Regions from separate parts of the Nonomuraea sp. NPDC003707 genome, predicted to be linked through region 2. Evidence: riboswitches for the same ligand, from Rfam matches in the RefSeq annotation. Region 2 holds a riboswitch; each other region holds the start of a gene.
The links. Region 2 has a riboswitch for cyclic di-AMP ahead of ACWDRB_RS25205 (C40 family peptidase). Riboswitches for the same ligand answer to the same signal wherever they lie in the genome.
Positions count from the first base shown of each region.

Region 1: it holds a riboswitch for cyclic di-AMP, as region 2 does, so the genes downstream of both, ACWDRB_RS54120 (C40 family peptidase) here and ACWDRB_RS25205 (C40 family peptidase) in region 2, are expected to answer to the same signal.
Region 3: it holds a riboswitch for cyclic di-AMP, as region 2 does, so the genes downstream of both, ACWDRB_RS49050 (glycoside hydrolase family 25 protein) here and ACWDRB_RS25205 (C40 family peptidase) in region 2, are expected to answer to the same signal.
Region 4: it holds a riboswitch for cyclic di-AMP, as region 2 does, so the genes downstream of both, ACWDRB_RS06730 (CHAP domain-containing protein) here and ACWDRB_RS25205 (C40 family peptidase) in region 2, are expected to answer to the same signal.

Region 1 covers NZ_JBSFNK010000037.1:28,414-35,931, reverse strand. The annotation lists gene ACWDRB_RS54130 (branched-chain amino acid aminotransferase) at 1-392, opposite strand, end outside; gene ACWDRB_RS54125 (3-isopropylmalate dehydrogenase) at 609-1,655, opposite strand; cyclic di-AMP (ydaO/yuaA leader) riboswitch at 1,757-1,900, shown strand; gene ACWDRB_RS54120 (C40 family peptidase) at 1,949-2,479, shown strand; gene ACWDRB_RS54115 (ROK family protein) at 2,512-3,678, opposite strand; gene ACWDRB_RS54110 (sugar ABC transporter substrate-binding protein) at 3,779-4,882, shown strand; gene ACWDRB_RS54105 (ATP-binding cassette domain-containing protein) at 4,883-5,602, shown strand; gene ACWDRB_RS54100 (sugar ABC transporter permease) at 5,599-6,783, shown strand; gene ACWDRB_RS54095 (ROK family protein) at 6,780-7,518, shown strand, end outside.
Region 2 covers NZ_JBSFNK010000009.1:248,280-255,797, forward strand. The annotation lists gene lysX (bifunctional lysylphosphatidylglycerol synthetase/lysine--tRNA ligase LysX) at 1-901, shown strand, start outside; gene ACWDRB_RS25195 (winged helix-turn-helix transcriptional regulator) at 986-1,387, shown strand; gene ACWDRB_RS25200 (LuxR C-terminal-related transcriptional regulator) at 2,030-2,242, shown strand; gene ACWDRB_RS25205 (C40 family peptidase) at 2,269-3,219, opposite strand; cyclic di-AMP (ydaO/yuaA leader) riboswitch at 3,315-3,464, opposite strand; gene ACWDRB_RS25210 (amino-acid N-acetyltransferase) at 3,741-4,310, shown strand; gene ACWDRB_RS25215 (RDD family protein) at 4,396-5,733, shown strand; gene ACWDRB_RS25220 (RDD family protein) at 5,844-6,332, shown strand; gene ACWDRB_RS25225 (histone-like nucleoid-structuring protein Lsr2) at 6,849-7,181, shown strand.
Region 3 covers NZ_JBSFNK010000030.1:74,056-81,573, reverse strand. The annotation lists gene ACWDRB_RS49085 (MBL fold metallo-hydrolase) at 1-324, opposite strand, end outside; gene ACWDRB_RS49080 (LysR family transcriptional regulator) at 434-1,378, shown strand; gene ACWDRB_RS49075 (TetR/AcrR family transcriptional regulator) at 1,404-2,000, opposite strand; gene ACWDRB_RS49070 (hypothetical protein) at 2,115-2,513, shown strand; gene ACWDRB_RS49065 (patatin-like phospholipase family protein) at 2,537-3,562, shown strand; gene ACWDRB_RS49060 (MarR family winged helix-turn-helix transcriptional regulator) at 3,670-4,170, shown strand; gene ACWDRB_RS49055 (DUF4142 domain-containing protein) at 4,256-4,933, opposite strand; gene ACWDRB_RS49050 (glycoside hydrolase family 25 protein) at 5,208-5,975, opposite strand; cyclic di-AMP (ydaO/yuaA leader) riboswitch at 5,987-6,131, opposite strand; gene ACWDRB_RS49045 (MBL fold metallo-hydrolase) at 6,598-7,518, opposite strand, start outside.
Region 4 covers NZ_JBSFNK010000002.1:576,147-583,664, reverse strand. The annotation lists gene ACWDRB_RS06750 (DUF6716 putative glycosyltransferase) at 1-184, opposite strand, end outside; gene ACWDRB_RS06745 (hypothetical protein) at 187-1,131, opposite strand; gene ACWDRB_RS06740 (aldo/keto reductase) at 1,229-2,050, shown strand; gene ACWDRB_RS06735 (Gfo/Idh/MocA family protein) at 2,070-3,023, shown strand; cyclic di-AMP (ydaO/yuaA leader) riboswitch at 3,141-3,278, shown strand; gene ACWDRB_RS06730 (CHAP domain-containing protein) at 3,292-3,978, shown strand; gene ACWDRB_RS06725 (YoaK family protein) at 4,173-4,919, shown strand; gene ACWDRB_RS06720 (alpha/beta fold hydrolase) at 4,885-5,691, opposite strand; gene ACWDRB_RS06715 (LysR family transcriptional regulator) at 5,763-6,626, shown strand; gene ACWDRB_RS06710 (TetR/AcrR family transcriptional regulator) at 6,691-7,425, shown strand; gene ACWDRB_RS06705 (YciI family protein) at 7,505-7,518, shown strand, end outside.

The sequences.
Region 1 (7,518 bases), on a different contig from region 2:
TCGGTCTGGACGAGGAGCTCGAGCGACTCCACGAAAGCCTCCTCCGGCAGCTCCGGCATGGCCATCCGGAGCGCGGAGCGGTTGAAGCGGGCGGCGTTCGCGTACGGGCGGAACGCGACGATCGAGCCGTTGGCCTGGCGGTAGGCCTTGAGCCCCTCGAACAGCTCCTGCGCGTAGTGGAAGACCGAGGTGGCCGGGTCGAGCGAGAGCGGGCCGTACGGAAGGAGCTTGGCGTCGTGCCAGCCCTGCCCCTCGGTGTAGTCGATCGAGACCATGTGATCCGTGAAGGTCTGCCCGAAGCCGGGGTTCGCCAGTACCTGCTCCCGCTCGGCCGCGGTGCGAGCGTGGTCGGATAGCTGCACGTCGAAGCTGAGCTTCTGAGCGATGGTCATGACGTCGGTCCTTCTCTCTGCGAATCTGCCCAAATCTACAGAAATCTGCGGATCGGTGCTGGTAAGCGGGCGCTGCCCGGAAGGCAGTCCCGGTACTTCCTATTGTCTCGCTATATGGGATGGCAAGCGGCCAATGCGGCGATCAGCCCTTTTGGACGCAAAAAAGCGCCTGGCGGCCCTCGTCGGACCACCAGGCGCGTTGGGGGCTAGGCGGTCCTAGCCGGATACTCGCGCGGTGATGTCGTCACCGATCTCGTGGGTGGTGCGACCCGCCCAGCCGGCCAGCCGCTCGAGGATGTCATCGGCGACCGCCTGCTCGACCTTGGCCGCCTCGGCGTGCAGGCCGAGGTGGTCGAGGAGCATGGCGACGGACAGGATGGTCGCGGTGGGGTCGGCCTTGCCCTGGCCCGCGATGTCCGGGGCGCTGCCGTGCACCGGCTCGAACATGCTCGGCGCGGACCGCTCGGGGTTGATGTTGCCGCTGGCGGCCAGGCCGATGCCGCCCGCGATGGCGGCGCCCAGGTCGGTGATGATGTCGCCGAACAGGTTGTCGGTGACGACCACGTCGAACCGCTCCGGCTGGCTCACGAAGAACATCGAGGCCGCGTCGATGTGGCAGTAGTCGGTCGTGACGTCGGGGTATTCCGCCGCCAGGCGGTTGACCGTGCGCTGCCACAGGTCACCGGCGAAGGTGAGGACGTTGGTCTTGTGGACGAGCGTCAGCTTCTTGCGCGGCCGCGTGACAGCCTTCTCGAACGCGTAGCGCACCACGCGCTCGACACCGTAGGCGGTGTTGAGCGACTCCTGGGTGGCGATCTCGTGCGGGGTGCCGCGCCGCATGGCGCCACCGGTGCCCGCGTAGAGGCCCTCGGTGCCCTCGCGGACGACGATCATGTCGATGTTCTCCGGCGGCGTGTCGGCCAGCGGGGTCTCCACGCCGGGGAACAGCTTGACCGGGCGCAGGTTGACGTAGTGGTCGAACTCGAAGCGGAGCCGCAGCAGCAGATCGCGCTCGAGGATGCCCGGCGGCACGCTGGGGTCGCCCACGGCGCCGAGCAGGATCGCGTCGTAGCCGCGCAGCTCTTCGAGCACGGCGTCGGGCAGCGTCTCGCCGGTACGGTGATAGCGTGCGGCTCCCAGGTCGTAGTGAGTGGGCTCGATCTTCGTGCCCACTGCCTCCAGGACCTTGAGCCCTTCGGCCACGACCTCGGTGCCGATCCCATCGCCGGGGATGACGGCCAGACGGATGTTACGCGACTCCATGGGCGGTACCTTACCGCGTCGTCTCGGCTGACGAACACTTCATCTCATCTTTCGGACGCCCCCTTTGTCCGGTATTGCGGTTCTTTGACCGTTTCGTTAAAGTCACCGACCAGCCTAATCCGCGCGCCGTTGCGTGGAGCCGGGGACCCACATTCCCCCTGGGGCGAGTCGGCACCCCCATGCCGTAGGGCTACTTCCAGGCCCGAGCCCGTCAGCTAACCCGGCCGGCCTTATGGAAGGACAGACCCCTGTCTCGAATCGCCATTGTCCTGGCGGCGGGCGCCGCCGGGCTCATGCTGGCCTCCCCAGCCCATGCCTCGGCCAAGATCGACGACCTCACCACCCTGACCGGCGGCCAGATCAAGGAAATCCAGGCGAAACAGGCTCCGAAGCCCGCCTGGAAGGTCGCCATCAAGTTCGCCATGAGCAAGCGCGGCACCCCGTACGTGTGGGGCGGCGCCAGCCCGAGCGGATACGACTGCTCCGGGCTCATGCTCAGGGCGTACGAGCACGCCGGAATCGAACTCCCCCGCACCGCCGCCGAACAGTACGGCGCGTTCACCAAGAAGATCGCCTGGAAGGACCTCAAACCCGGCGATCTGGTCTTCTTCCACGGCCTCGGGCATGTCGGGATGATCTCCCGGCCCGGCTACATGGTCCACTCGCCGCACACGGGTGACGTGGTCAAGGAAGAGCGCCTGACCTCCTGGCGCAGAGACTCCTTCGTGGGTGGCGTCCGCCCCGACCGCAAGGGCGTACGGCTCTGGTCCAAGCTCCAGAAGCAGCGCGACGAAACGCCCACCACCCTCACGGCCACCCTGTAGGAGGCCGCGGCGTCCGCCTCCCCACGCGACGGTCAGGGGAGGCGGGCGTCGAAGATGAGCTCCCAGGCGCGGGTCCTGGCGCGGGCCACCGCGCCCAGCAGGACGCCGCTGTCCCCCAGCGTGCTGGCCACCACCGACGGCCGCAGCGGGCCGAGCTCGGCGATGCGGGCCTCGATGGACTCCCCCAGGAGGTCCAGGTTGCGGCCCACGCCGCCGCTGAGCACGATCACCTCCGGATCCAGCACGGCGGCCACCGCCACCAGCAGGCCGCCGATGCGGCGCCCCTCGGCCTCCACCACCGAGCGGGCCACTCCGTCGCCGGAGGCCGCCGCGGCGAAGACCTTCTTGGCCGTCCGCAGGCTCAGGCCGGCGGCGCGGGCCGCGCGGACCACTCCGGGCGCGGCGGCGACCGCCTCCGTGGCGCCGTGGGCCAGGGCGTCACCGGCCGGCGGCGCCGGGTCCTCGGTCGCGGGCAGGTACGAGACCTCCCCCGCCGCTCCCCGAGCGCCCACGTACAGCTCACCGTTGATCACGATGCCCATCCCGACGCCGGTGCCGACGGACACCAGCGCAAAGTTGGACTTGCCGCGCCCCGCCCCGTGCGTGTGCTCGCCGACGGCGGCCAGGTTGATGTCGTTCTCGATGACGAGGTCGACCTCCATCTCGGCGCGCAGGCGCTCGGCCAGGTCGGATCCGGGCAGGTTGGGGGCGAACTCCAGGCGGCCGAGCTCCGGGTCGTACACGCCGGGCGTGCCGACGACGGCGCAGGCGATGTCGGGCCAGTCGACGGCGGCCTCATGGGCGGCGGCCCGGCACAGCTGTCCGACCAGGAGGGCCAGTTCGGCGGAGGTGAGGGCGGTGTTGCGCCCGTCCCTCCGGCCGGCGAATTTCCCGCGCAGGTCGGCGACGGCGACCCTGATCCAGTCACGCCCGATGTCGACGCCGGCGACGTGGGTGGCGGCGGCGTTGACGTCGTACAGGGACGTGACCGGCCCCGGGCGGCCGGAGACCTCGCCGACGAGGTGAACGAGCCCGTCCACCTCCAGCCCGGCCAGGGCCGCGGACACCGTGGGCTTCGACAGGCCGGTGATCTTGGCGAGGTCGGTGCGCGAGGCGGGGCCGTGCTCCTGAAGATGGTCGAGCAGGCGGCGCTCGTTCAGCACTCGCAGCATCCGCGGATTACCCAGGTCGCCCCGCATCTCACCCTCCTTGAGGAAACAGAGCCTAGCCAACTTGCCTGATAGTAAATTACCTTTCTTACCAAGCACAGGGGCGGCACATCCGGAAGGACGAAGTGCGATGCACCGAGCATGGCGATCAATCCCTGTCGCGGCGGTCCTCCTGGCCGCCGCCTGCGGAAACGCCGGGAACAGTACCGGAAACGGCACCGGCGCCACCGCCACGACCACGCAGAACCAGGGCGGCAAGACGATCGCGCTGTTCCTGCCCGAGTCCAAGACCACCCGATACGAGGCGTTCGACCGCCCGCTGTTCGAGGCGAAGGTCAAGTCGCTCTGCCCCGACTGCAAGATTCTCTACAGCAACGCCGAGCAGGACGCCCCCAAGCAGCAGCAACAGGTCGAGGCCGCGCTCACCCAGCAGGCCGACGTGCTCGTGCTCGACGCCGTGGACGCCAACGCCGTGGCTCCCCTGGTGAACCAGGCCAAGCAGAAGAAGGTCCCGGTCATCGCCTACGACCGGCTGATCTCGGGCATCGACTACGCGTACTACGTCTCGTTCAACAACGTACGGGTGGGCGAGATGCAGGGCCAGGCCCTGCTCGACGCCATGACCGCCAGGGGCACGGCGGCGAAGGGCCAGATCGTGATGATCCACGGCTCCCCCACCGACCCCAGCTCGGCCGACTACAAGAAGGGCGCCAAGAGCGTGCTGGACGGGAAGGTGAAGGTCGGCAGGGAGTTCGACACGCCGGACTGGAGCCCCGACAAGGCGCAGCAGGAGATGGAGCAGGCCATCACCGCGCTGGGCAAGGACACCATCACCGGTGTGCTGTCCGCGAACGACGGCATGGCGGGCGGCGCGATCGCGGCCATGAAACGCGCGGGCTACAAGCAGCTCCCGCCGATCACCGGCCAGGACGCCGAGCTGGCCGCCGTCCAGCGCATCCTCACCGGCGAGCAGTACATGACCATATATCTGGACATCAGGGCGGAGGCGGAGAAGTCCGCCGAGCTCGCCGTCGCCGTCGCCAAGGGCGAGCAGCCCACCGCGCCCGCCAAGGTCAACAACGGCGCGGCCGACATCCCGGCGTTCCTCCTCGACCCCATCCCCGTCACGGCCGACAAGGTCAAGGACACGATCGTGAAGGACGGCTTCTACACCGCCGCCCAGCTCTGCACGGGCGAGGTCAAGGCCGCCTGCGAGAAGCAGGGCATCGAGTAGATGCTCTCGGCGACAGACATCTCCAAACGGTACGGGGCGGTCCAGGCGCTCGACGGGGCCCGCCTGGACCTGCGCCCCGGCGAGGTCGTGGCCCTCATGGGCGACAACGGCGCGGGCAAGTCCACGCTGGTCAAGGCCATCTCGGGGGTCGTGACGCCGGACGCCGGCACGATCACCGTGGACGGCTCGCCGGTCAGGATCGCCAACCCGCACGACGCGCAGGCCCTCGGCGTCTCGACCGTCTACCAGGACCTCGCGCTCTGCGAGAACCTCGACGTCGTGGCCAACCTCTTCCTGGGCACCGAGCGCCGCCGCGGCTCGCTGCTGCGCCACATCGCCATGGAACGCGCGACCCGCGACCTCCTCGGCCAGCTCGACGTGCGCATCAGGGACATCAGGGTGCCGGTCGCCATGCTGTCGGGCGGCCAGCGGCAGTCGGTGGCCATCGCCAGGGCGCTCATCGGCGAGCCGCGGCTGGTCATCCTCGACGAGCCCACGGCGGCCCTGGGGGTCGAGCAGACGGCGCAGGTGCTGGCGCTGATCGGGCGGCTGCGCGAGCGCGGGCTCGCGGTGCTGGTCATCTCGCACAACCTCGCCGACGTACGCGCGGTGAGCGACCGCGTGGTGGTGCTGCGGCTGGGCCGCAACGCCGGTGAGTTCACCACGGCCACCGCCTCCCAGGAGGAGATCGTGGCCGCGATCACGGGGGCGGGGACATGACCGACACGCTGGTACGCAGCCCGTACACGCCGAAGGTCGCCGTCGAGCGGCTGCGCCAGGGGGACGTCGGCGCATGGCCGGTGGTCGGCGGGCTGATCGCGATCGCGATCGTGTTCAGCACGCTCAACGACCGCTTCCTGTCCCCCGAGAACCTCACCAACCTCGTGCTCCAGATGGCCGCCACCGGCACGATCGCGCTCGGCATCATCATGGTGCTGCTGCTCGGCGAGATCGACCTGTCGGCGGGCTCGGTCAGCGGCCTGTGCGCCACGATCATGACGATCGTCCACGTCAAGCAGGGCTGGAACCCGCTGCTCGCCATCCTCCTGGCGCTCGCCGTCGGCGCGGCGATCGGGTTCCTGCACGGCCTGATGCTGACCAAGCTGCGGATGCCGTCGTTCGTCGTGACGCTGGCCGGGCTGATGGGCTGGCTCGGCCTGCTGCTCTACCTGCTGCGGCAGGGCGGGACGATCAACCTGCCGTTCACCGGCTTCATCTCCAAGCTGAGCGACACCTGGCTGCCGGGCTGGCTCGCGTGGACGGTCGCGGCGGCCCTGGTGGCCGTGTCGGCGGGCGCGTCGCTCGCGGTCAGGAGGCTGCGGCTGGCGGCCGGGCTGCCGGTGACGCCGCTGTGGTGGTCGCCGGCCAAGGCGGGCGGGCTGGCGGTGCTGCTCGCCGCGGCGGTGATCGTCATGTCGGCGGACCGCGGCGTGCCGCTTCTGCTGATCATCTTCGGGGCGCTGGTGGTGCTGCTCGACCTCATGCTGAGGCACACCACGTTCGGGCGGCACCTGTACGCCGTCGGCGGCAACGCCGAGGCCGCCAGGCGCGCCGGCATCAACGTCACCAGGATCAGGATCCTCGCGTTCATGCTGGCCTCCACGCTGGCTGCGGCCGGGGGCATCCTCGCCGCCAGCCGCCTGTCGGCCGTCAACCAGGGCTCGGGCGGCAGCGACATCCTCCTCATGGCGATCGCCACCGCGGTCATCGGCGGCACCTCGCTGTTCGGCGGGCGCGGCCGGGCCTACGACGCGCTGCTCGGCGTCCTGGTCATCCAGGCCATCTCCAACGGCATGTACCTGCTCAGCGTGGACTCCTCGGTGCGGTTCATGGTGACCGCCGCGGTGCTGGCGCTGGCCGTGGCCATCGACTCGCTCGCCCGCAGGGGCGCCGCCCGGTGACCCGGGTCCTGGGCATCGACGTGGGCGGGACGAAGGTGGCCATCGGGGTGTCCACGGCCGACGGCCCCGCGCTGTCCGCCCACGTCCGCCTGGACACCGGGCCTGACACGCTCGCGCGGGCGCTCGCGGCGGCCCGGGCCCTGGACGGCGCGCCCGCCGCGGTGGGCTTCTCGACGTGCGGGGTGATCCGCGATGGCGTGGTACGGCTCGCCCCGAACGTCCCCGGCTGGGAGGGCCTCGAACTGCCGAGGCTGCTCCAGGAGGCGTACGGCGCCACTCCGGTGTCCATCGACAACGACGTGAACGCGGCGGCCGCCGCGGAGCTGCGCTGGGGCGCTCTGCGCGGGGTCTCCACGGGCGTCTACCTGAACCTGGGCACCGGCCTGGCGGCGGCCCTGGTGGTGGACGGCCGGGTGGTGCCGGGCGCCCACGGCGCGGCGGGCGAGATCGGCTACCTCCAGGTGACGCCGGGCGAGCCCGCCTTCGCCGACGGCCGGGTGCCCCTGGAGGAGCGCGTCGCGGGCGGCGCGCTGGCCGCCCGCGGCACCGCCCTCCTGGGCCGCCCCGTCACGGCGGCCGAGCTCCTGGGCGGAGGTCACGCGCGGGAGCTGGTGGACGAGGCGCTGCGGACGCTGGCCATGAGCGTGGCGAACCTGTGCGTGGTCCTCGATCCCGAGCGCCTGGTGGTCGGCGGCGGCATGATGGGCGCGGCGGAGCTGATCCTGCCGAGACTGG
Region 2 (7,518 bases):
GGTCGAGACGCCCATGCTGCAGCCCATCCACGGCGGCGCGACGGCCCGGCCCTTCAAGACCCACATCAACGCCTACGACATGGAGCTCTACCTTCGCATCGCGATCGAGCTCTACCTCAAGCGGCTCGTGGTCGGGGGCATCGAGAAGGTCTTCGAGATCAACCGCAACTTCCGCAACGAAGGCGCCGACTCCACGCACAATCCCGAGTTCACGATGCTCGAGGCGTACGGCACCTACCTCGACTACAACGACATGGCCGACCTGACCCAGCGGATGTACCAGAAGGCCGTGGTGGCGGCCCTGGACACCACGGTGGTCGTCCACGACGGGGTGGAGGTCGACCTCGGGATCGCCCGGTGGCCGCGCATCACCCTGTACGGCGCGGTGTCGGAGGCCGTGGGCGAGGAGATCACCACCGCGACCGGCCTGGAGGAGCTCCGCAAGATCGCCGACCGGCGCGAGATCCACTGGGACCCGAAGTGGGGTCCGGGCAAGCTGGTGCAGGAAATCTTCGAGGCCCTGGTGGAGCACACGCTCGTCCAGCCCACGTTCGTCATGGACTACCCGCTGGAGACCTCGCCGCTGACCCGTCAGCACCGGGACAACCCGCTGCTGACCGAGAAGTGGGACCTGATCGGCTTCGGCACGGAGCTGGGCACGGCCTACTCCGAGCTGATCGACCCGATCGAGCAGCGCCGCCGCCTGGTGGAGCAGTCCCTCCTGGCCGCCGGGGGCGACTTCGAGGCGATGCAGCTGGACGAGGACTTCCTGCAGGCCCTCGAGTACGCGATGCCGCCCACGGGGGGCATGGGCGCGGGCATCGACCGGATGATCATGGCCTTCACCGGCAAGAACATCCGCGAGACCATCCTGTTCCCGCTGGTCAAGCCCACCCACTGACCGGCGTCCTGCCGCCGTCGTAGAGCGCCCGCCGCGGGCGCTCTACCCTCTCCTGGTAGGCAGCGATCGGGAAGGGGTGCGCGGATGGCCACGAAGACGGCGGCGGAGCAGCGGGACGAGGCCAGGCAGGTCTTCGACGCGTACTTCGCCGAATGCCCCTCCAGGAAGCTGCTCGACACCCTCAGCGACAAATGGGTCACCCTCCTGCTGACCGCGCTGGCGCAGGGCCCGCGCCGCTACAGCGACCTGTCCAGGCGCATCGCGGGCGTCAGCCAGAAGATGCTCACGCAGACCCTGCGCGGCCTGGAGCGTGACGGCCTGGTCTCGCGCACGCTCACCCCTTCTGTGCCGGTACGGGTGGACTACGCGCTCACCCCGCTGGGCGAGAGCCTGATGCCGTTGGTGGCCGCGATCAAGAGCTGGGCCGAGGCGCACATGGAGGACGTCGAGGCCGCCAGGGACCGCTACGACGCCGCCGGCGCCTGAGCGATCACCGCCGTCGCGAATCCGGCTTCCGGGCCGCCCGGTTTCCGATCCGAAGCCGCTTGTAAGCATCGCGTCAAGGCCGCGGAGGCGCGGGTCAGGGAGCGTCCGTGGTGCCCCGGCCACCCCTGTGATCCCGCCGGGCACGCGCACCCGGAAACGAGGCCGCCCGGCCCGGCGGTCAGAGCAGGACGCCCGCCACCCGGCGGGCCGCCGGCCTGAACCCGTGGCGGCAATTGCCATAGCGGATTGATCCAATTGCCTTAATCAACTGCCTGACCTGGGTTGTCGGATCGGGTGGGAGCGCAGTACAAAGCGAGCGATTGGTGGCTTGCCGTGCGCCGGAAAGATCGCGTCACGGACGCGTGTCCCGCGATAACGCGGGTATCGATCATGCGGAATATCCATGGCGGACCGATCGAAAACCGGAACGCTGGTCAGGGCCATTCCGGAAGCCCCAATGTGATCACTCTACGTTCTGACATATCGCGAGTGCGTCATATATAGCGGATCATGTCAATAGCGCTCGTCAAGTGCGGCGATTGTCATGCTTGACGACCTTTCCACGATGCGTTTACCGTCTGCGAGGAGCGGCTTTGGCCCGTCTGTGAGGTCCAAGTTCTGCTGTTGGGGGGAGGGCTCCCGATGGATGTGCTCACTGAAGGCGTTGAGCTCAGCCATGCTGATTTGGCGCTGCTGGCGGAGTTGGCCAAGGGAGTCACGGTCGATCGGGTTGGGCGGCGGCTGGATATCAGCGGGCGCACGGTACGACGAAGATTGCGCGGCATCTGCGACCGCATAGGCGTGGCCACGGCGATCGAGGCCGTGGCCTGGGCAGCCCGCCGCCAGCTGATCTAGCCGCGGCGGACCGCCGGGGTGCGGGCTCAGTCGGCGATGCGCACCGCGCCGGCGAACGGCCGCCTCGCGATCGACGCGATCCGTACGACGTCACCCGTCTGCGGGGCGTGCACCATCATGCCGCCGCCGATGTAGATGCCCACGTGGTGCAGGTCGCTGTAGAAGAACACCAGGTCGCCCGGCCGGAGTTCCTCGCGCGAGACGTGCCGGCCGGCCGTCCACTGGTCGCCGGTGTAGTGCGGCAGCGAGATGCCCACCCGCTGGAACGCCGCCATGACGAGCCCGGAGCAGTCGTACGAGCCGGGGCCCTCGGCGCCCCAGACGTACGGCTTGAGCTGCTGCGTGAGCGCCCACCGCGCGGCCTCCGCGGCCTTCCCCGAGCCCGGGATCGGCAGGTTGACGCGCACGGCCCGCGTGCCGGGGCGCCCGGCCTCGCCCAGGGCCCGACTGAACAGGCTGCTCTCGACCTTCGTCACCAGCTTGGTGATCTTGTTGCGCTTGGCCTCGAGGTCCGTGACGAGCTTCTGGACCTCGTCGATGCGGGCCGTGGCGCTCTGCTTGGCGCGGGTGGCCGTGTCCATCGCCTTGGTGAGCTGGTTGATTTCCTCGCCCTGCTCGGTCTGCAGCGCGTACGAGGTCGCGGCGCGGTTGAGGAAGCCCTCGGGGTCGTCGGAGGTGGCGAAGGCGAGGGTCTTCAGACCGCCCGTGATGTAGGCGTTCTGGGCCAGCGCGACGGCTTTCGAGCGCTTGGCGGCGAGATCCGTCTCGCTGCTCGTCAGCGTCTTCTCCGCGGCCTCGGCGGCCTTCTTGGCGGTCTTGAGCTTCTCCCGCTGGCCGTTGTACTGCTCGGTCAGCGTCTCGATGTCGGTGTGCAGCTTCGTGGCCTGGTCGGCGAGCTCTTTCAGCGAGGGCTCTGGATCCGCGGACGCCGAACCGACGGGGATGGCGAACAGCAGCGCGGCGACTGTGAGACTCACCACACCTACGCGGCGTGGTCGCCGGGCCCGTTCCGGAGGGCGGGCGTGCTTGCCCGCCGACTTCCCCCCACCGCTGAGCGTGGGCTTCACCAACCAGCTCCTCTCGTCGACGCCTACCGGGTTAGCTGACGGGTTCGGGCCGGAGCAGCCCTACCGAAAGACTCGGATTCACCCCAGTGGTGGCGTCGGAGGTCGCCACCGGCGGTTCCCCGGCTTCTCTTGCGAGAATTGGGCGTGCCTCCCGCGCGACACGCGGGAAACATTGTCGCTGGACACTAATGCACTCCGGGTTCGTGCTCAACCAGAACTGCCAAGTCTGTAGAGGTTTCACAACCGAAGGGTCACAAGGTGATCTCGTGGGCACCCGTGCAGAAGAGGCCCTACGCCCTATTTGTCCGCGCTTTCGGCGGGCGCGAGCTGGCCGCGCGATCCCGTGCCGATCTGACCACGAGATGTAACAAGATGGGCCGAGACATGGGAGTTAGGGCTGAGCCGTAATGAGATCTGTACCCTGGAGAACCATGGAGCAGGTGGCCGAGCTGACAGTGCCCGAGACCGCGGTGGTGGTCCGGCGTGCCCGCACGCCCGACGTGCGCATGGTCAGACGCCTGGTGGACACCTACGCGGGGGCGGGGCCGCGGCTCCTGGAGAAGGCCACGGTGACGCTGTACGAGGACGTACAGGAGTTCTGGGTGGCCGAGCGAGACGGGCAGGTCGTCGGCTGCGGCGCGCTCCACGTGCTCTGGGAGGACCTCGCGGAGGTCCGCACGGTGGCGGTGGATCCCGAGTGCCGGGGGATGGGCGTCGGCCACCGGATCGTCTCCGCGCTGATCCAGCAGGCTAAGGATTTGGGTCTGCGACGTGTATTCTGTCTTACTTTTGAGGTCGACTTCTTCGCGCGACTCGGGTTCCGCCCGATTCAGGGCACACCGGTCTCACCTGAGGTCTACGCCGAACTGCTGGCCTCGTACGACGAGGGTGTTGCCGAGTTTTTGGATCTTGAACACGTCAAGCCGAACACGCTGGGAAACACCCGCATGCTGCTCCACCTGACATCGGGTGACGTGGACCTTGACCAGATGGAAAGGTGATTGTTGATACCTATGTCGATACGTTGGGCAGCACAGGCATGTGTCCTGACACGTGCCACATGCGCACTCGAAGCGAGGTGACACGGTGAGCACCGGACAGCCGCCGTATCCACAGGACGAATCCGGCGACAACTCTGCGCCTCCCTATTACGGGCAGCAGAACCAGGGCCGCCACCCCGGCGAGCCCGACCCGGACGCGACTGTGATCGGCTACCGGGCGGACGACGCCTATGGGCAGCAGCCCCCGTACGGTCAGCAGGGCTACGGCCAGCAACCCCAGTACGGACAGCAACAGCAGTACGGTCAGCAACCCCAGCACGGACAGCAGCAGCACGGCCAGCAACCCCAGTACGGCCAGCAGCAGCAGTCCCAGCCTGACTACGGCCAGCAGGCCCAGCCCCAACAGGGCTACGGGCAGCAGGGCTACGGCCAGCAGCCGCAGTCCCAGGCGGACTACGGCCAGCAGCAGTACGGCCAGCAGGGCTACGGTCAGCAGCCGCAGTCGGGTCAGCAGGGCTACGGCCAGCAGTACGGCCAGCAGCAGTCCCAGCCCGGCTACGGCCAGCAGGCCCAGTCCCAGCAGGGCTACGGCCAGCAGCCGCAGTCGGGCCAGCAGGGCTACGGCCAGCAGTACGGCCAGCAACCCCAGTCGCAGCCGGACTACGGCCAGCAGCAGTACGGCCAGCAGCCGCAGTCCCAGCCCGATTACGGCCAGCAGCAGTACGGCCAGCAGGGCTACGGCCAGCAGCAGCAGTCCCAGCCCGGCTACGCACAGCAGGGCTACGGCGACCAGCAGTACGGCCAGCAGCAGTACGGGCAGCAGGGTTACGGGCAGGCGCAGCAGTACGGCCAGCCCGGCTACGGCCAGGCCTACGGCCAGCCCGGGCCCGTGGGCGTGCAGCCGCCCGGCGCGCCGGCACCGCTGGCGGAGTGGTGGCAGCGCCTGGTGGCGAGGCTCATCGATGGGGTCATCCTCTTCATCGTGAACGTGGTCATCGGCCTGATCATGGGCGTGCTGTTCCTGGCCACCTACTCTTCGCTGGACGGCAGCGGCGGCGGCATGTTCTCAGGTGTGGTCGTGACCATCCTGACGGCGATCGTCGTGACCGCCCTGTGGGTCGCCTACGACTTCTTCCTCCTGAAGGCGAAGGGGCAGACCGTCGGCAAGATGGTCATGGGCATCAAGGTCGTCCCCGTGGGCCAGGGCATACCGCCGGGCGGCCTGCCGACCGACGTGGCGCTCAAGCGCGCCGGCGTGACGTGGGGCGGCTGGATCCTCAACGCTCTCCCTCTGGGCTTCATCGGCTCGCTGCTCGCCTACGCGGCCGTGGGCGTCAACGGCGCCTCCCAGCTCTGGGACAAGCCGCTGCAGCAGACGTTCGCGGACAAGTTCTCCAACACCGTGGTGGTGAAGATCAAGTAGTCCAAGCGTCAGGTAAAAGCAGGGGCCGGCTTCGCGTCGGCCCCTGTTTTGTGTGCACAGGCCGTACCAAAATGGGGAACCTGAGCCGCTGATGACGCGAGGTGGGGGTTATGGCCGGGTCGCCGCCGCGGGCGGACGCGCCGCCCGCGGAATGGTGGGAACGGCTCGCCGCCCGGGCGATTGAGGCGTTCGTCTTCGGGGTGCTCTATTACATTCTGTTCATCGCGCTGTGGGGCGTCTTCCGGACTGTAGGGATGCTGGAGGCGTTCGACGGCCGGCTGCCCGGTGTGTTCGCCTGGCTGGCGGCGGGGCTGGCTTATACCGGCTACGACTGGTGGGCCCATTACCGGCGCGGCAGGACGTTCGGCAAGGCGATCATGGGGATTCGCCTGGCGCCGCCCCACGTGTCCTCCAGGGCGCTGCTCAAACGGGCCCTGGTCTATCCGGGCCCCGTCATGCTGATGGGCATTCCCGTGGCCAATCTGGTGGCCGGAATGCTCCTGTTCTGCGTGGGGCTCCTCATCCTGATCGACAAGCCCCTGGAACGCGGGCCGCATGACAGGCTGGCCGGAACGCGTGTGGTAAAAGATCTTCGCTGACCCATCCCGTGCCTGGCAGGAAGCCAATTCCAAAAATTTTCTCTTGATCCGGTAAGGAGCCTGGAGAGACTGGCATTAGGCTATGGGGCATCCGGGTCGCCGGATGTTGGTGCCCTGCGAGGCGCAGGGCATCTGTGCGCCGCTATGGTCGGGTGCGAACGGTAGTCACCTGGCGCGTCGTGAGGGCCGCAACGCCCCTCCTGGGCGCGCTCCCATCCGCAAAATGCGCCCCTGAAACCCCGCAAGCCGTGGAGGCGAGGACGAATGGAAGCCCTAACAGACGTATTGTCAGCGCTCATCCCCCCGGTGGTGGTCGGGGGCGCCTTCATCTTTGGCGTAGTGAAGTTGGTCCGGTCCGAGGCCCTGGGAGGCCGCCGAAACCGCGAGGATCCGGTCGACGGGCAGAACTGATCGGCCAGTCAGCCGAATCCCCGCTGCGCTGAATTGTCTCCGCGCCTTTCCGGGTATATGTTTGGGCAGGCGAATGAAACAATGCTCCGCGAAAGGATTGCGTAGATGGCCAAGCAGATCCAGGAGATTCTCATCGATGACCTCGATGGGGGCGAGGCCAATGAGACGGTCAGCTTCGCTATTGACGGCTCGTCCTATGAGATTGACCTCAGCGACCTTAACGCGAAGAAGCTGAGGGACGCGCTCACGCCTTTCGTGCAGCATGCGCGCAGGGCAGGCGCCGTCACCGCACGTCGCCGCGGTCGCGGCGGCAGCAGGGCGATGAGCCGCGAGAAGAGCTCGGAGATCCGGCAGTGGGCCAAGGCTCACGGCCTGCCGGTCAGCGAGCGCGGGCGGATCGCCTCCACGGTCGTCGAGAAGTACGAAGCGGCCCACTGAGCAAGCCGACGATCGACCATGCGCTTATGCCGTTCGCCTAGGACCCCGGCGGCCGCCATAAGCGCATGATCGTTATCCGGGTCGGAACTCGAAAGCCGGACCGCCCGGACTGTGATCTTCTGTGTGCACATATGCGGGCGTTTTGGCTGCGTGTTCGGCTTCGCCCGTGGCGCTGTTTCGCCGGCGGTCGTCCACATATGTGGCGGCGTCGTAGTCGCGCGCCGAAAGCCGTGTGAGGCGGCCATACCTCATTCAACGTACGCTCGCGTCCGTACGTCACGATCGATCTCCGCGCTCATGGAACGCGCCATGACGGAAAACCCGGCGCCGTATAGCC
Region 3 (7,518 bases), on a different contig from region 2:
CTCGTCGGTGAAGCGGGGCGGAGGAGCGGGCTTGTCACCGCGGATCACCGGCGCCTCCAGCCGGTGGGCCAGCACGGTGACGTCTCCCCACCCGCTGATCTCGGCGGCCCCGCCGCAGTGGTCCTCGTGGAAATGGGTGAGCACGACCTGCTCGACGTCGCTCCTGCGGTGGCCCAGTTGCTCGATCGCGGCCGCGATGTCCGTGCCGGAGGTGGCGACACCGGTGTCGACCAGCGTGAGCGCGCCCGCGTCGGTCCAAAGGTACGCCTGGCCGAACTCCAGCAGGATCAGGTGCAACTCCGGACGGATTTCCACGATCTTCATCTCGTGCCCCCTTCGGTGGAGAGACCAGCAAACTCGCAGGCGGCCGGTGGTGTCCAACAGCTCTCTGCGGCCGATTGACAACCAACGGTTTTCAATCCACCCTCGAGGCGTGGAGGCGGACATCGAGGGCCTGCGCGCGTTCGTGGTCACCGCGGAGGAGCTGCACTTCGGCCGGGCCGGCGCGCTGCTGTTCATCAGCCAGCAGGCGCTGTCGAAGCGCATTCGCCGATTGGAAGAGGCGCTGACGGTGCCGCTGTTCGAGCGGACGACTCGTGCTGTGGAGCTGACCGAGGCGGGGGAGCGGCTGCTGCCCCGCGCACGTGAGGCAGTCTCCGCGTTCGACCGGGCGATCCAGGCGGTCCGCCCGGGCAACGAGCCTTTGCGGGTGGACGTGTACGACGAGCGGTTCACGCCGCTGCGGATGGTACGTCAGGCGAGTGAGCGCGACTCTCGCGTACGGATCGAGCTGAGCATGCGGCAGGGGTTGTCCGTGGCGTTGCCGGCCCTGCGGCGGCTGGAGCTCGACGCCGCGTTCGGGCGCGTGCACGACACGCCGGCACCCTGGCCCGCCGAGCTGGCGTACCGGCTCGTGCGTCTGGAGCCGCTGCACGCGTTCGTGCCCGAGGACCACCGCCTGGCCGCCAGGGACGTGCTGCGGCCGGCTGACCTGCGCGAGGCGGGCATCGCGATGCCCGACCCGGCGGGCGCGGCGGAATGGCGCGGTTATCTCGTACGGCTGGCCGACCGGTTCGGCGTGCCGTTGCGCTTCACCGCTCCGGCCATCGGGCAGCGGCATCTCGTGGAGCAGTTCCTGATGGAGAAGAGCGCGGTGGGCCTGGGCGAGATGAGCATCGACCCGGCAGGGAGCGGCCTGCGCCGCATCCCGATCGTCGAGCCGACGCCGCTGATGCCCTGGTCGGTCGTCTGGCACCGGCGTAATCCCCGGCCGCTGCTGCGGGTGCTCCTGCGGCAGTTGCGACCACTTCCCGCCCCGTCCGACCCTGAGGTGTGGGTGCCCGAGATAGACCTGACCCCTTTGGGTCTCTCCGGCTGAGGCGATTCGAGCGCCCGGCTCGTCGTCAGCTGTAGGTGTTCACGTGGTTGCGGATGGCGGTCCTGGCGCGCTCGTAGGCGTTCGGGTCGTCGTGCAGCAAGGAGACGGCGTTGGCGTTCTCCATGAAAGCGATCAGCTCGAACGCGAGCTGGTCGGCGTCCGTGTCGTCGGCGAGCTCGCCGAGCTGGCGGGCATCGTCGACGGTACGCGTCACGAAGCGGATCCAGTCGAGGCCGGCTGCGGCGACGGCATCCCGCACCCGGCCCGGGCGGGCGTCGAACTCCGCGGTGACGGCGAAGAAGAAGCAGCCGCCGGGGAAGACCCGCCGCTGCGAGTAGCTCAACCAGCTCTCGCACAGCCGCCGCACCCTCCCCAGGCCCGGCGGCACGGTCAGCGCGGGCTGGACGACCTCGTCGACGTACACGCTCATCGCGGTGCGGATCGTGGCGAGCTGTAGCTCCTCCTTGGAGCCGAAGTAACCGAACAGGCCGCTCTTGCTCACGCCGAGCTCCGTGGCCAGCCGGCCGATCGACAGCCCCTCCAGCCCGTCCTGCGAGGCGATGTCCGCCGCCCGGCGCAGGATCACGTTGCGGGCCCGCTCGTCCCGCGGCCGTCCCGCCATCTTCACCCTTTCTGCGTACGAACGTTCGGCCCAGGATAGCGGCTTGACGTCATCCTCGGTATGTTCCTATTCTCGGCACGAACGTTCGTACAAAGAAAGGACTGGAGCAGCGGCATGCTGAGATCCCGATGGACTCCCGGACCGGCGGCCGGCGCCACCGGCTCGGTGCTGGTCAGCGTCACCGACTTCTCGATCAGCCGGCTGATCGACCTGCCCGGCGTCTACCACGCCGGGCTCACCCTGCGCCGCGCGTGGCCCGACCTGCCCGGCGCGGTCGGCATGTGGCTGTGGACGGAGCCGCTGGAGGGCAGGTGCGGCTCGGTGTCGATCTGGCAGGATGAGCAGGCCCTGCGCAAGTTCGTCGCCTGGCCGGACCACGTCGCCATCGTGCGGCGCTACCGCGGCCGGGGAAAGCTCAGGTCCACCGCATGGACGACCACGTGGACGACCACCCAACCCGACCCCGGCGTCTGGGCCCGGGCCCGCTCGTACCTGTCCGGCGACCGTGACTAGCCACACAACACAAAGAAGGACATATGCCACCCGAGACCGGCGAACACGAAGTGCTGCGCGTCATAGCCGACCGGGTCCGTAGCGGCAGCCGTCCCGGCGCCCGCCAGGACGGCCACCGGGTGGCCCTGGCCATCGAGGGCGGCGGCATGCGCGGCACGGTCTCCGCCGGCATGGCCCTGGCCCTGCACGAGGCCGGAGCGGCGCACGCCTTCGACGCGGTCTATGGGGCATCGGCCGGGGCCATCACCGGGGCCTGGCTGCTGAGCGGAACCCCCGAGAACCTGACCGGTTGGGCCGAGCCCGTCTACGCGCGAGCGATGATCCGCCCGTCCAACCTCCTGCGCGGCCGTCCGATGGTCGACGTGCGGAACCTGGTCGAATACCTGTACTGCGAAGTCACCCGGATGGACTTCGACGCGGTCCTGACCAACCCCATCGAGTACCACCCGCTGGCCACCGACGTACAGACCGGGCAATCCACCGATCTGCGCCCGCACCTGACCGGTCCCGTCGAGCTGCGGCTGGCCCTGCGGGCCAGTGCGGCACTCCCGTTCCTCGCCGGTCCGCCGGTCGAGCTGGCCGGGCGGCTCTTCTACGACGCGGGACTCGCCGAGTCCATCCCGTACCGCACCGCCCTGGCGCAGGGCGCCAGCCACGTCCTCGTGCTGCGGTCCCGTCCCGCGCCTTCGGCCGCGGCCGAAGCACCGGCCGCGCGACCGTCCTACGGGACGCGCCTGATCGCCGCGACCGTTCTGCGGAGCTATCCGGAGGCACTGCACCGGAGTTTCTTCGCGCGCGACCACCGCTTGCTGCACGACGACACGCTGCTCGCCCGGTACGACCGGCCCGAGCCCCCGACGACCCCTCCACCCGCCGACGGCCAGGCCGCGCCCGATCCTGCGGTGCTGTCCGTGCGGCCCGCGCCTGACTCCCCGCGCATCGGGCGGCTCACCCGCGACGGCCAGCCCCTCAAAGCCGCGCTCGAAGCCGGCCGCGCAGCCGTCAACCTGCTGCTGCAACCGCTCGGCCGGCCGACCGCCGCACCATAGACGCGACCCCGCCGGCGACGGCGTTCCTGATCCTGGCGTTGCGGAGGTGCTGCGGACGATGGGGATCTCGTGCCCGTGATCCGTCCCGCGCATGTACAACAGTGCCTATGAAGGATGACGATGACCTCCAGGCGCAGGGAGAGGATCTTTCGGCTGTCGTCACGGCGGTGCTGACCGGGTCGCGGCTGTTGGTGGCGGTCGCGGTGAGGTCATTGGGGGCGGTCGGGGACAGGGTCACGTTGCCGCAGTTCAGGATGCTGGTGGTGCTGGCCGGCCATGGTGAGACCAAGCTGGTCACGATGGCGGAGCTGCTGGGCGTCAACTCCTCCACGGCGATGCGGATGGCCGATCGGCTGGTGGCCGCCGGGTTGATCGTACGGGAGGTCAATCCGCACAACCGGCGCGAGAGCCTGATGCGGCTGACGGACGAGGGACGCCGCATCGTGGACGAGGTGACCGCGCGCCGCAGGGAGGAGATCGGCGCGATCGTGGCGCGGATGTCGGCCAGGCAGCGCCGGGCGCTCATCTCGGCCATGAACGCCTTCAACGAGGCGGGCGGCGAGCCACCCCTGAACGTGCCGAACCCGCTGGGCTGGTCCGCTGTCTGAATTGCTCGCGCGGCGTTGAGCCGCCGACCGATGCCCGCTGAGCACTTCGCGGCGGCCGGAAGCCGTGCGGGCTCCCCCCCGGTCGTCAGATGGACGGGGTGGGGAAGCTCTCGGGCGTGGTCAGGCCGGTGCTCTCCAGGAGGCGCTGGTGGTTGAGCACCGCGGCGTTGGCCTGTTCGGAGAAGCGCCGCACCAGGGTGTTCTGCGTGGTGCCGCGTACCGTGCCGATCAGGGTGAAGATCTGTCCGTGCGCCAGGCGCAGCCATTTGACGTACGTCTTGTCATAGGCGGATCCGGACCTGCCGGAAATATCTGTCATCCAGTCCTGCTGCTGAGGCGTGGGCTTCACCGGCAGTTTGACCTTCAGCTTGGCGGCCACGTCGCGAACCTGCCCGTCGAGCATGTCGTGCTGAGCCGCGATCTCCTTGCTGACCTGGCGGACGCGGGCGCTGTTGGCGCGCTGTATCGCGTCCTGGGCCATGGGCATCTCCCACAGGCTGGCGAGCCGGACCTTCTTGATGAGCTCCTGGTCGGCCTCCGACAGCGGTCCCCACTTGGTCTGCCGGGTGCGGACCTCCGGCTGTTCCTCCACGGGTTGGACCGTGGGTGCGTCGGTCGGTCCGGTCTCGACGGCGGTCGGCTCGGTGCTGAGGCCGACGGTGTCAGAGACGGGCGTCGGCGTGTAGCCGGCGCAGGCGGTCAGAGTGCAGAGGGCGGCAATGCCGCAACTGATGAGAGCGCGACGGCTGTCGAGGAGTCGCATACGCCGTCATCCCCTTCCGGTCCCTTGGACGCGGCCTTCGTGAGTGGCGCCGGTCACTGAGGGATACGCGGGAGGGTGCGGGAGTGTTCATGGCATTGTGCAAGATTTGCATGGGGCAAGACTGCCGGGGTCCGCTGAGCCGTTGTCCGAGGCGGCCTTCACCGGTGCCATCCGTGACCGGCGTCCACCGCGTGCTCCTCCGGGCCGAGAGGAGCACGCGGGGCGGCGTTCACCTGGGAGCAACCCGATCGCGGTGCGGACCCGCCGTGTGGGTTCAGGCCGTGGGGCGGCCCAGGCCGCGCAACTGGTCGGCGGTCAGCGCGGAGACGTTCTGGTCGACAGGGGACTCGGAGTACTGGTGGATGGCCCAGGACTTCCAGTCGGCGGGCGGGGAGATGGCCCCCTTGGCCTTGCTGTAGTGGGCGACCCACAGCGGGTACTCGGACAGGCCCTTGCCGTACTTGTTGGCGAAGTTCCAGCCGCTGTAGAACATCGGGGTGATCCCCGTCTTGTCCTTCACGTACGACAGCCACGTCTTGGCCCAGGCGTTGACCTCGGCGACGGATCTGCCGTTCGCGGTCTCCAGGTCAAGGACCAGCAGGTCGCCGGCCTTGGCGGGCTGCGAGTTCACCACGGACAGGAAGTGCTCGGCCTCCGCGATGGGATTGTTGCGGGGATGGCCATAGTGGTAAGCCCCGCGCACGATGCCCTTCTTGCCCAGCTCGCGCCAGTGCCTGGCGAATGAGGCGTCGCGGAAGGACGTGCCTTCTGTGGCTTTGATGATGCCGAACTTGGCCGGGCTGGCATTCCAGTCGTACAGGGGCTCGTAATTGGAGATGTCCAGGCCGTAGATGAGGGGTCCGGCTGCTTGACGAGTCGCCGGCACCGGGTTCTGCGCGGTGGGCGATGCGAATGCGAAGGTGGCGATGGCGGCGGTTGCGGCGAGGATCGCGACGGCGACGGCGAAGCTGAGGTATTTGGTGAGGAGATCGCGGTGATTCTTGAGGATGTAGGCGATTGTGGCAAGCCGAGGCTTGGACATGAGGCATTGACTCCTTGCTTCCATACCGCCTACCGGGTTAGCTGACGGGTTCGGGCCTGGAAGTGCCCTACATGGCGCAGCCTGGGCTGGCGTCCGATTCACCCCAAGAACGTGGGTCCCCGGTTCCGCGAGGCGCGGATTCGGCGGCCGGACGCTGTCCCCGAAGGGCTTCTTCGGGCAGCGCGCGGTCCGGTCAACGAAGCGGCAACGATGCGGCGAAAGGGCGCCACATCCGTGCCGCAACTAGGCAAAAGATAGACATATATCCATAGATGGTGCAAGTAGTGCAAATCTGATTCGCGGGTGTCGGCGACTGGGCGGCGCTGAAATGCCGTGCCTGTAGGGATTCTGGTGCTTGGCAAAAAATCGGGGGAGTCGCTTCCGGGCCTTTATGATCTCGGCACGGGTGGGACAGGCTATTCATGCGTTGCCCTTGTGACAAAACTCCGTTCTACGGGTAATCGTGACTCCAGCCCCGTCGTTTGACGTCCGCGGCGCCGTCGGGCACGCGGGAGCCGGGCAGGCGGGCGGACTCCAACGCTCCGGGGGTCCGCACGTCGATCGGCCCCGGCGGGTCACCGGATCCCGGCAGGCGTACCGGTGTCGCCGGGGCCGAGGGTGGTCAAGAGGGGGCCTCATCGGGGGCGGTGATGGGCAGGCCGGCGTCGGCGGCCCGGGAGTAGGCGTCGTCGATGTGGACCACCTGTCGGCCGCTGCGGGCCAGCAGGCTCGCGGCCGCCGCGGCCCGGTAGCCGGTGCCGCAGTGTACCCACACCGTTCCCTCCGGCACCTCGGCCAGGCGCCCCGGCAGCTCTGGCAGCGGGATGTGCACGGCGCCGGCCACGTGACCGGCCCGCCATTCGTTGCCCATCCGCACGTCCAGGACGGTCGGGCCGCCGACCGGCTCCCCCGCACGGGCGGCGGCAAGGTCGGCGAAGGTCGCGGTGGTCAGGTCGGCGATCAGGTCCGGGTTGTGCCCGGCCCACTGTTCGACGGAGCCGGTCGAGGCGGCGGCCGGGCGGTCTATGCCGATGCGGGCCAGTTCGCGCTGGGCGGCGGCGACCTGTTCGGCCGACTCGCCGAGCAGCGTGAGGGGCGTGCCCCACGGGGCCAGCCAGCCCAGCCAGGTCGCCATCGGCCCGTCCAGGCCGAAGCTGAGCGTGCCGGCCAGATGCCGGTCCGCGAACGCCTTGCGTGAGCGCAGGTCCACCACCCATTCGCCCGCCCGCAGGCGAGCCAGCAGCTCAGCGCTGTCGGCCGGCCGCGCCGGGGTCAGGTCGATCGGCTCCGCTCCGGCGGCGTTGCGCGCGCCCATGTGGGCGTAATAGGCGGGGTAGGCGTCCAGGCCTTCCAGGATGTGGGTGACGAAGTCGTCGGCCTCCATCCGCAGCACCGGGTTGACGTCCTTCTCCCGGCCGATGGTCGAGGCGGACGCGCCGGACTGCGTGACCGCGCAGAAGCTGCCGAACCCGTGCGTCGGCCAGAGCCGCGCGCCGTCGGGCAGCAGGCCGGACAGCCGCCGCGCGGAGGCGTGCTGGTGGCG
Region 4 (7,518 bases), on a different contig from region 2:
GCACGGACCGCGCCGACACCACCGGCGGAGGCTCCAGACCGCCGACTGCGGCGGCGATCTGCTCCGGCGAGGGCGCGATCGGCGTGCGCACCACCACGAGCTCCGCCGTGCCGCCGGGGGGAAGGTCGCCGAGCAGGCAGGCCGCCCACTTCAGATACGAGTCGGAGTCGGCGACCGCCAACACTTTCAACCGGACACTCCTGTCAGATGCGAGCGAAGGGCGGGGGCCGCCCTGCTGGTCCACCAGTCCTCAGGAACGTCCACGGGCTCCACGGCGACACCGCGCGGGCTGAGCAGCACCCGCAGCGAGGTGATCGCGGTCGAGGGCAGGCTGAGCACGCGCTGGCCCGCGTCCAGGCCGCGCAGCGTCAGCTCGGCCGGCGCGCCCACGTCGTGCACGGTGATGCCGGGGCGCTCCCTGATCAGGGCCACGTCCACGGGGTCCTCGCGGCGGTGCGGGTAGTACGCGAGCGGCTCCTGGGCCGCCAGGTCCGTCAGCCAGCGCAGGTAGTGGTCGCGGTGCACGAGCCCGTTGCGGACGAGCGAGGTGCCGAGGACGACCGTGCGCTCCGCGGGCCCCTCCGCGCTGGGCGGCTGGGCACGCAGCCAGTCGAACTGGTGGCGTACCAGGTTGATCCCGGCCCGCCGTACGCCGTCCGCCAGGGCCTCGTCCACGGGCAGGGCGGTGAAGACCGACACGTCGCTCAGGCGCAGCCGCAGCGCGGCCGCCAGGCCCAGCACGGAGCGCAGCTTGGTCGGCTGGGCCCTGGCCCGCAGCAGCGGCCGGTACGGCCCCGCGGCCAGCAGCTCCAGCAGCCGGAGCGTGGCCAGCCCGTCGTCCACGATGACGATGCGTCCGGGACGCGAGGTGAGCCAGCGCATCTGCACCCTGCCGGAGAAGGCGTCACCGACGGCCTGCACGCGCCTGGGCATGCGCTCACGCGGCTCCGCCAGCTCCAGGCCGTCGGGCAGCCCAAGAGACCTCAGCTCCCGACGCGTGGCCTTCAACGGCCTCAGACCGGCGCGCGGCACGACCACCGTCTCGGGGCCGAGCACGCCCGCGTAATGGGCCTCGACGGCGCACAGCATCTGGAGCGGTGACTCCACCCAGGCCGACGCCTGTTCGACCACTCCTGTCCTCCCAGCCGGGTGATGGCCCGTTCACGACCGCTTCAAGCTAGCCCCGCCGCCTTAAGCCACCAGAAACGCGACGTGAACAATGGAGAGCATGAACTCGCTCATGCTCAACACCGACGGCGTGCAGATCCCGCAGCTCGGCTACGGCGTCTGGCAGGTCCCCGCCGACGAGGCCGCGCGGGCCGTCACGACCGCGCTCAAGGCCGGTTACCGGCACGTGGACACCGCCGCCGCGTACGGCAACGAAGAAGGCGTGGGGCAGGCCGTACGCGAAAGTGAGCTGCCGCGCCGGAAGCTGTTCGTGACCACCAAGCTGTGGAACGCCGACCACGGCCGCGCGGAGGCGGCCTTCGACGAGTCCCTGGCCCGGCTCGGCCTCGACTACATCGATCTTTTCCTCATCCACTGGCCGGTGCCGCAGCAGGACAAGTACGTGCAGGCTTGGAAGGCGATCGAGAAGATCTACCGTGACGGGCGCGCCAAGGCCATCGGCACCTCCAACTTCAGCATCGCCCACCTCACCCGCCTCATGAACGAGACCGACCTCGTGCCCTCCATCAACCAGATCGAGCTGCACCCGTACCTCCAGCAGCGCGAGCTGCGCGCCTTCCACGAGGCCAACGGCATCCTCACCGAGGCGTGGAGCCCGCTCGGCCAGGGCCAGGGCCTGCTGAACGACCCCGCGCTGGCCAAGCTGTCGGACAAGTGCGGCAAGACGCCCGCGCAGATCGTGCTCCGCTGGCACCTGCAGCTCGGCCACGTCGCGATCCCCAAGTCGGTCACCCCGGCGCGCATCGCCGAGAACATCGGCGTCTTCGACTTCATCCTCGACGCCGAGGACATGGCCGCCATCGGCGCGATGAACAGGGGCCAGCGGATCGGACCCGACCCCGACACGTTCAACATGACCTGACTCGTCTACGATCTCCCGCGTGCGGGATTTTGCGTGGGGCATAGCGGCGACAGGGAATATTGCGCGGACCGTCGGGGCGGCCATCGCGGCCGAACCGGGCATGCGGGTGGCCGCCGTCGGATCGAGGAACCTGGGGCGGGCGCAGGCACTGGCCGCCATTCTGGGGGCGGAGTCCGCGTACGACTCCTATGAGCGGCTCTGCGCCGACCCGGCCGTGGACGCGATCTACGTGGCGACGCCGCACGCCCAGCACCTGGAGGTGGCCGAGGTCGCCATCGCCGCGGGCAAGGCCGTGCTGTGCGAGAAGCCGCTGGCCGCCACCGTGGACGACGCGGAGAAGATGGTACGCCTGGCGCGCGAGGCGGGCGTGTTCCTGATGGAAGCGATGTGGATGCGGTTCAACCCGCTCGTCCAGAAGATCGCGGCCGACGAGCGCTTCGGCGACCTCCGCTCGGTGCACGCCTCCTTCGGCTTCGCCAAGCCCTACGACCCGGAGCACCGGCTGTGGGCGCCGGAGCTCGGCGGCGGGGCGCTCCTGGACCTGGGGATCTACCCGTTCGGGCTGGCCCAGCTGATCCTCGGCATGCCCTCCGACCTGCGGATCACCGGCACTCTGGCGCCCAACGGCGTCGACGCGGAGGCCGGCGGCGTGCTGCTCTACCCCGGTGGCAGGAAGGCTCTCGTGGAGACTTCGTTGCTCGGGAATTACCCGAACCATGCCAGTGTTGTAGGGACTCAGATGCGGGCGGACCTCCAGGCACCGTTCTGGGCCACGCCGCGGATTCTGCTCTCCGGGCCCTCCATGGAGCCGGAGGAGTACATCCTCGATCCGGCGGACAACGGGTACACCGGGGAGCTCCGCGAGGTCCGGGCCGCGACGGCCGAAGGCAGGACCGAAAGTTCGATCATGCCGCTCGACGAATCCCTTGCCATGATGGGGCTTCTGGCCGAGGCTCGCAGGCAGGTCGCCTAGCTGGACCTTTATCGATTTGTAACGCTCTTGCCTTATGCATTACGTTTGAGGCATTCTTGAGACATACGTCCGGTTTGTCCGGACTTGTCCGACCATCGCACGACACATCACAGGAACGTCCTGTGACCGCTGAATCCGCCCTCGGGCGGAACCGGGGACCCACGTCCTTTGGGGTGAATCGGCACTTCGGTGCCGTAGGGCAGCTTCCACGTCCGAACCCGTCAGCTAACCCGGTAAGCGGCATGGAAGCAAGGAGTAAACCCCCTCGATGGCCAACATCCGCTTTACCTCTGCTGCGAAGACCAACATCGCCCGCGCCCTTCTCGGCGCCACCATCCTCGGGACCGCGTTCGGCGCCCACATGACCAGCGCCACCGCAGCGGACAAGCAGCCGATCGACACCGTCGCCGGCACCGCCACCGTCGCCGACCACGCCGAGCGCTCGCGCGAGACCAAGGTCGGCGTCACCGCCGGCCAGGTCCTGGCGCTCGCCAAGTCCCAGGTCGGCATCACCGAGAACGCGGCCGGCGGCGGCACCAAGTTCCAGCGCTGGTACGCCGGCTCGCAGCGCGCCGCGGAGACCATCGCCCGTGACGGCGGCAGCCGCGCCGACTACCTGAACGCCGCCTGGTGCGCGATGTTCGTCTCCTGGGTGGGCGAGCAGACCGGCGCCCGCTCGCAGATCGGCTGGGACGCCTGGACCGTCGCCCACGCCAAGTGGTTCCAGGCCAACCACCGCTTCGGCACCGAGGCCAAGCCCGGCGCCATCGTGTACTTCTCGTGGAGCGGCAGCAAGAACCTCAACGACATCAAGCACGTCGGGTTCGTCGAGAAGGACAACGGCGACGGCACCATCTCGACCGTCGAGGGCAACACCGGCAACGGCAAGGTCGAGGAGCGCGTCCGTCCCAAGTCCCAGGTCGTCGGCTACGGCTACCCCCAGTACCGTTCCTGACCGGACTTTCCCCCGGCGCCTCCAGGCCGGACCTCCCCAGGCACCTCCTGGCCGGCCTTCCCCCAGCGCCGAACGAGCGCGCGTCCCGCAACGGGACGCGCGCTCGTCGCGTTTCACCCCCGCGAGTGCGGCGGCCCGTCACCGGGGAAGACCCGAGGCGAACCGCCCGCGACCTCGCCAAGGAGCCGCCCGCCATGCCAGCCGCGCGCAGACGCCCCGGAAGGCTGGTCCGGAATGGGCTGCGACGGGTCGCCGACGGGCTCTTCCCGCGCGGCGCCAACCCGCACGGCGTCCTGCCCGCCCTGCTGATCCTCCTGGCCTTCGTCACCGGCCTCGTGGACGCGGTCAGCTTCCTCGGCCTGGGCCGCGTCTTCGTCGCCAACATGACCGGCAACATCGTCTTCCTCAGCTTCGCCCTGGCCGGGGAGGCCCAGATGTCCAGATGGGCCTCCCCGGCGGCCCTCGTCGCCTTCGGAGCCGGCGCCTGGAGCGCCGGCCGGGTGATCAGGCGGACCGCGAACCCGCGACGGGCGTTCGCCGCCGCCACCGCCGTACACGCGCTCCTCGTCGCCGCCACCCTCGCCATCGCCCTCACGGCCGGACACCGCACGACCTGGTCCCAGGCGGCCCTCATCGTGCTGCTCGCCTGCGGCATGGGCCTGCAGAACGCGTCCGTACGCGCGCTCGGCGTACCCGACCTGGTCACCAACGTCCTCACCACGACCCTCACGAGCCTGGCCGCCGACACGCCGGGCCGGGCCGCCCTGCGTCGATCCGCCTCCATTGCCGCGATGTTCCTCGGCGCCCTGACTGGCGCCCTCCTCCACCTCACGACCGGCCCCGCACCCGCCCTGGCGGCCGCCCTGGCCCTGCTCGCCACCGTCGCCCTCGTCGCCCGCAGTGGTCTCAGCCGAGAAAGAACTCCGCCAGCGCCCGGGTGACCCCGGCCGGATCGTTCTCCATCGGGATGTGCCCCGCCCCGGGAACGCGCACCAGCGTCGTGTTCGGCACCTCGGCGGCGAAGCGCTCGGCGTACCGGACCTCCTGGAACGTGTCGTCCTCCCCCCACACCAGCAGCTTCGGCGTCCCATCGGCCTTGAGTGCGGGCACCAGATCCAGCGTGTAACGGCTGTCGGCCGCGCCCGCCAGCGCCATCCACGACCGGCCCACCCGCGGGTCGTTCCACGGATCAAGGTAATCGGCCAGCTCCGCCTCGGTGGCCGGCCGGGCGAGCGCGGTGGTGACCGCCTTGCGGCGGGCGGCCAGCAGTTCCTCCACGGTCGTGGCCGCCACCACGGCCGGATCCCGGTAACGGGCCACGCCGGGCACCGGCCAGGAGTCGTATGTGACCGAGTTGACCAGCGCCAGCCGCCGCACCTCTGGCTTCCCCTCCACCAGCAGGTGCTGGGCGACCGCACCGCCGATGTCGTGCCCCGCCACCGAGAGCCGCTCCCCCGCGCCGACCGCGGCCGCGAACCGGGCCACCCACGCCGCCAGCGCCGGAACCGCCGCGGTCTCCGCCGTCAGCTCCCCGCCGGAACGCCCCAGCCCCGGCAGATCCACCGCCACAGGACGCAGCCCCGCCGCCGCCAGCCCGTCGATCACCGGCGCCCAGACCCGGCTCCAGTACGTGCCGTGCAACAGCAACACCACCGGGCCCCGCTCGCCCGCCGTCAGATAACTGGCCACGCGGCCGTCGACTTCGATCGTCATTCGCTCGAACATGGACATAACCATCATGTTCTGGAAGTGCCCCGGTCAAATATCAATTAAGGTATGTCGGTATGACATTGGCGCAGCTTAGGGCCCTGGTCGCGGTCGCCGAACACGGCGGCTTCACCGCCGCCGCCGAGCACACCGGCATGTCCCAGCCCGCAGTCAGCCGCGCCATCGCCGCCCTCGAACGCGAGCTCGGCGCCGCCCTGTTCGTCCGCCACCGCGACGGCATCGCCCTCACCGAGGCCGGCCGGCGAGCCCTCGCCCGCGCGCGCGAGAGCCTGCGCCACTTCGACCTCATCCGCGCCGACGTGGCCGCCGCCAGCGGCCAGATCACCGGCGAACTCCGCCTGGCCAGTCTCCCCAGCGCCACCGGCACGCTCGTCGCCAAGCTGCTGCGCGCGTTCACCGACCGCTACCCGCAGGTCCGCGTACGCCTCTTCGAGGGCATGGACGACGACATCCGCGAATGGCTGCACCGCGGCGCCGCCGAGGTCGGCGTCGTCACCCTCCCCGCGCCCGGCCTGCACACCGTCCACCTGAGCACCCACGACATGGTCGCCGTGCTGCCCGCCGACCACCCCCTGGCCGCCCGCCCGGCCGTCAATCTCGCCGATCTGGAGGACAGGCCGTTCATCCTGACCACCGCCGGCTGCCGTCCCCTCATCATGGGTGCGGCGCTGACGGCCCAGGTACGGCTCGACGTCGCCTTCGAGGCCAGCGGCCCCGCCGCCATCCTGGAGATGGTGGCCGCGGGGCTGGGCGTCAGCATCGTCCCGACCCTCGGCCTCCCCGCCGACCTGGGCGCCGTCGTCACCCGGCCCCTGGAGCCGAAGATGACCCGTTCGCTGGCCCTGGCCGTTCCGTCGGCGGACGACTGCGCCCCGACCGCACGCGTTTTTCTCGACCAGCTCGGCTCCTTTACATTGTAGATCAGAGTGTACGTTGTCTACTTCTGATACGTTGTACACAAACTCGTCGAGAGGAGGGCGATCCATGACTGCCCCGCGCAAGCCCGATGACAGGCCTCCGCTGTGGGCCCGCCTCGAGCGCCCGGCGCCCGCCCCCCGCCAGACCCTGTCCCCGCACCGCATCGCCACCGCCGCCGTGGGCGTCGCGGACGCGGAGGGCCTCGACGCCATCACCATGCGGCGGCTGGCCACCGAGCTGGGCGTCGCCCCGATGGCCGCGTACCGGTACGTGTCGGGCAAGGACGAGCTGCTGGAGCTGATGGCCGACCACGTCTACGGCGAGCTGGAGCTGCCCGGCGAGACGGCGGGATGGCGCGAGACGCTGCGGGAGATCGCCGTCAGGACGCGCGAGCTGGTGCTGAAGCACCTCTGGCTCGCCCAGCTCCCGCCGAGCGCGATTCTCGCCGTCACCCCCAACCGCCTGGCGGTGGCGGAACGCTCGCTGCGCGCCGTCGACGGCCTGGACCTGGACGCCGACACCAAGATGGCCGTCGTCAACACCGTGAGCTCCTACACGCAGGGAGTCACCGGCGCCGAGATCGCGATGCGCCGGCTCATGGCGGGTCAGGGCTGGTCCAGCGAGCAGCAGGTCTACCTCAGCTTGGCCCCGCAGCTCACCTACCTCCTCGACACCGGCCGCTACCCCGGCTTCCGGCAGTACATCTACGAGGGCAGGCACAAGGACCGGCCGGGCTGGCAGTTCGAGACCGGGCTCGAGTACGTTCTGGACGGCATCGCGGCCCGGCTGTTCGCGAATTGAATCTCTCGCGTACGTGTCGATCCCGCCTGTCGCCGTTCGACGCGTTCGACGAGAGCTCGAACCGGAAAGAGAGACACCCATGAAATTCATGAT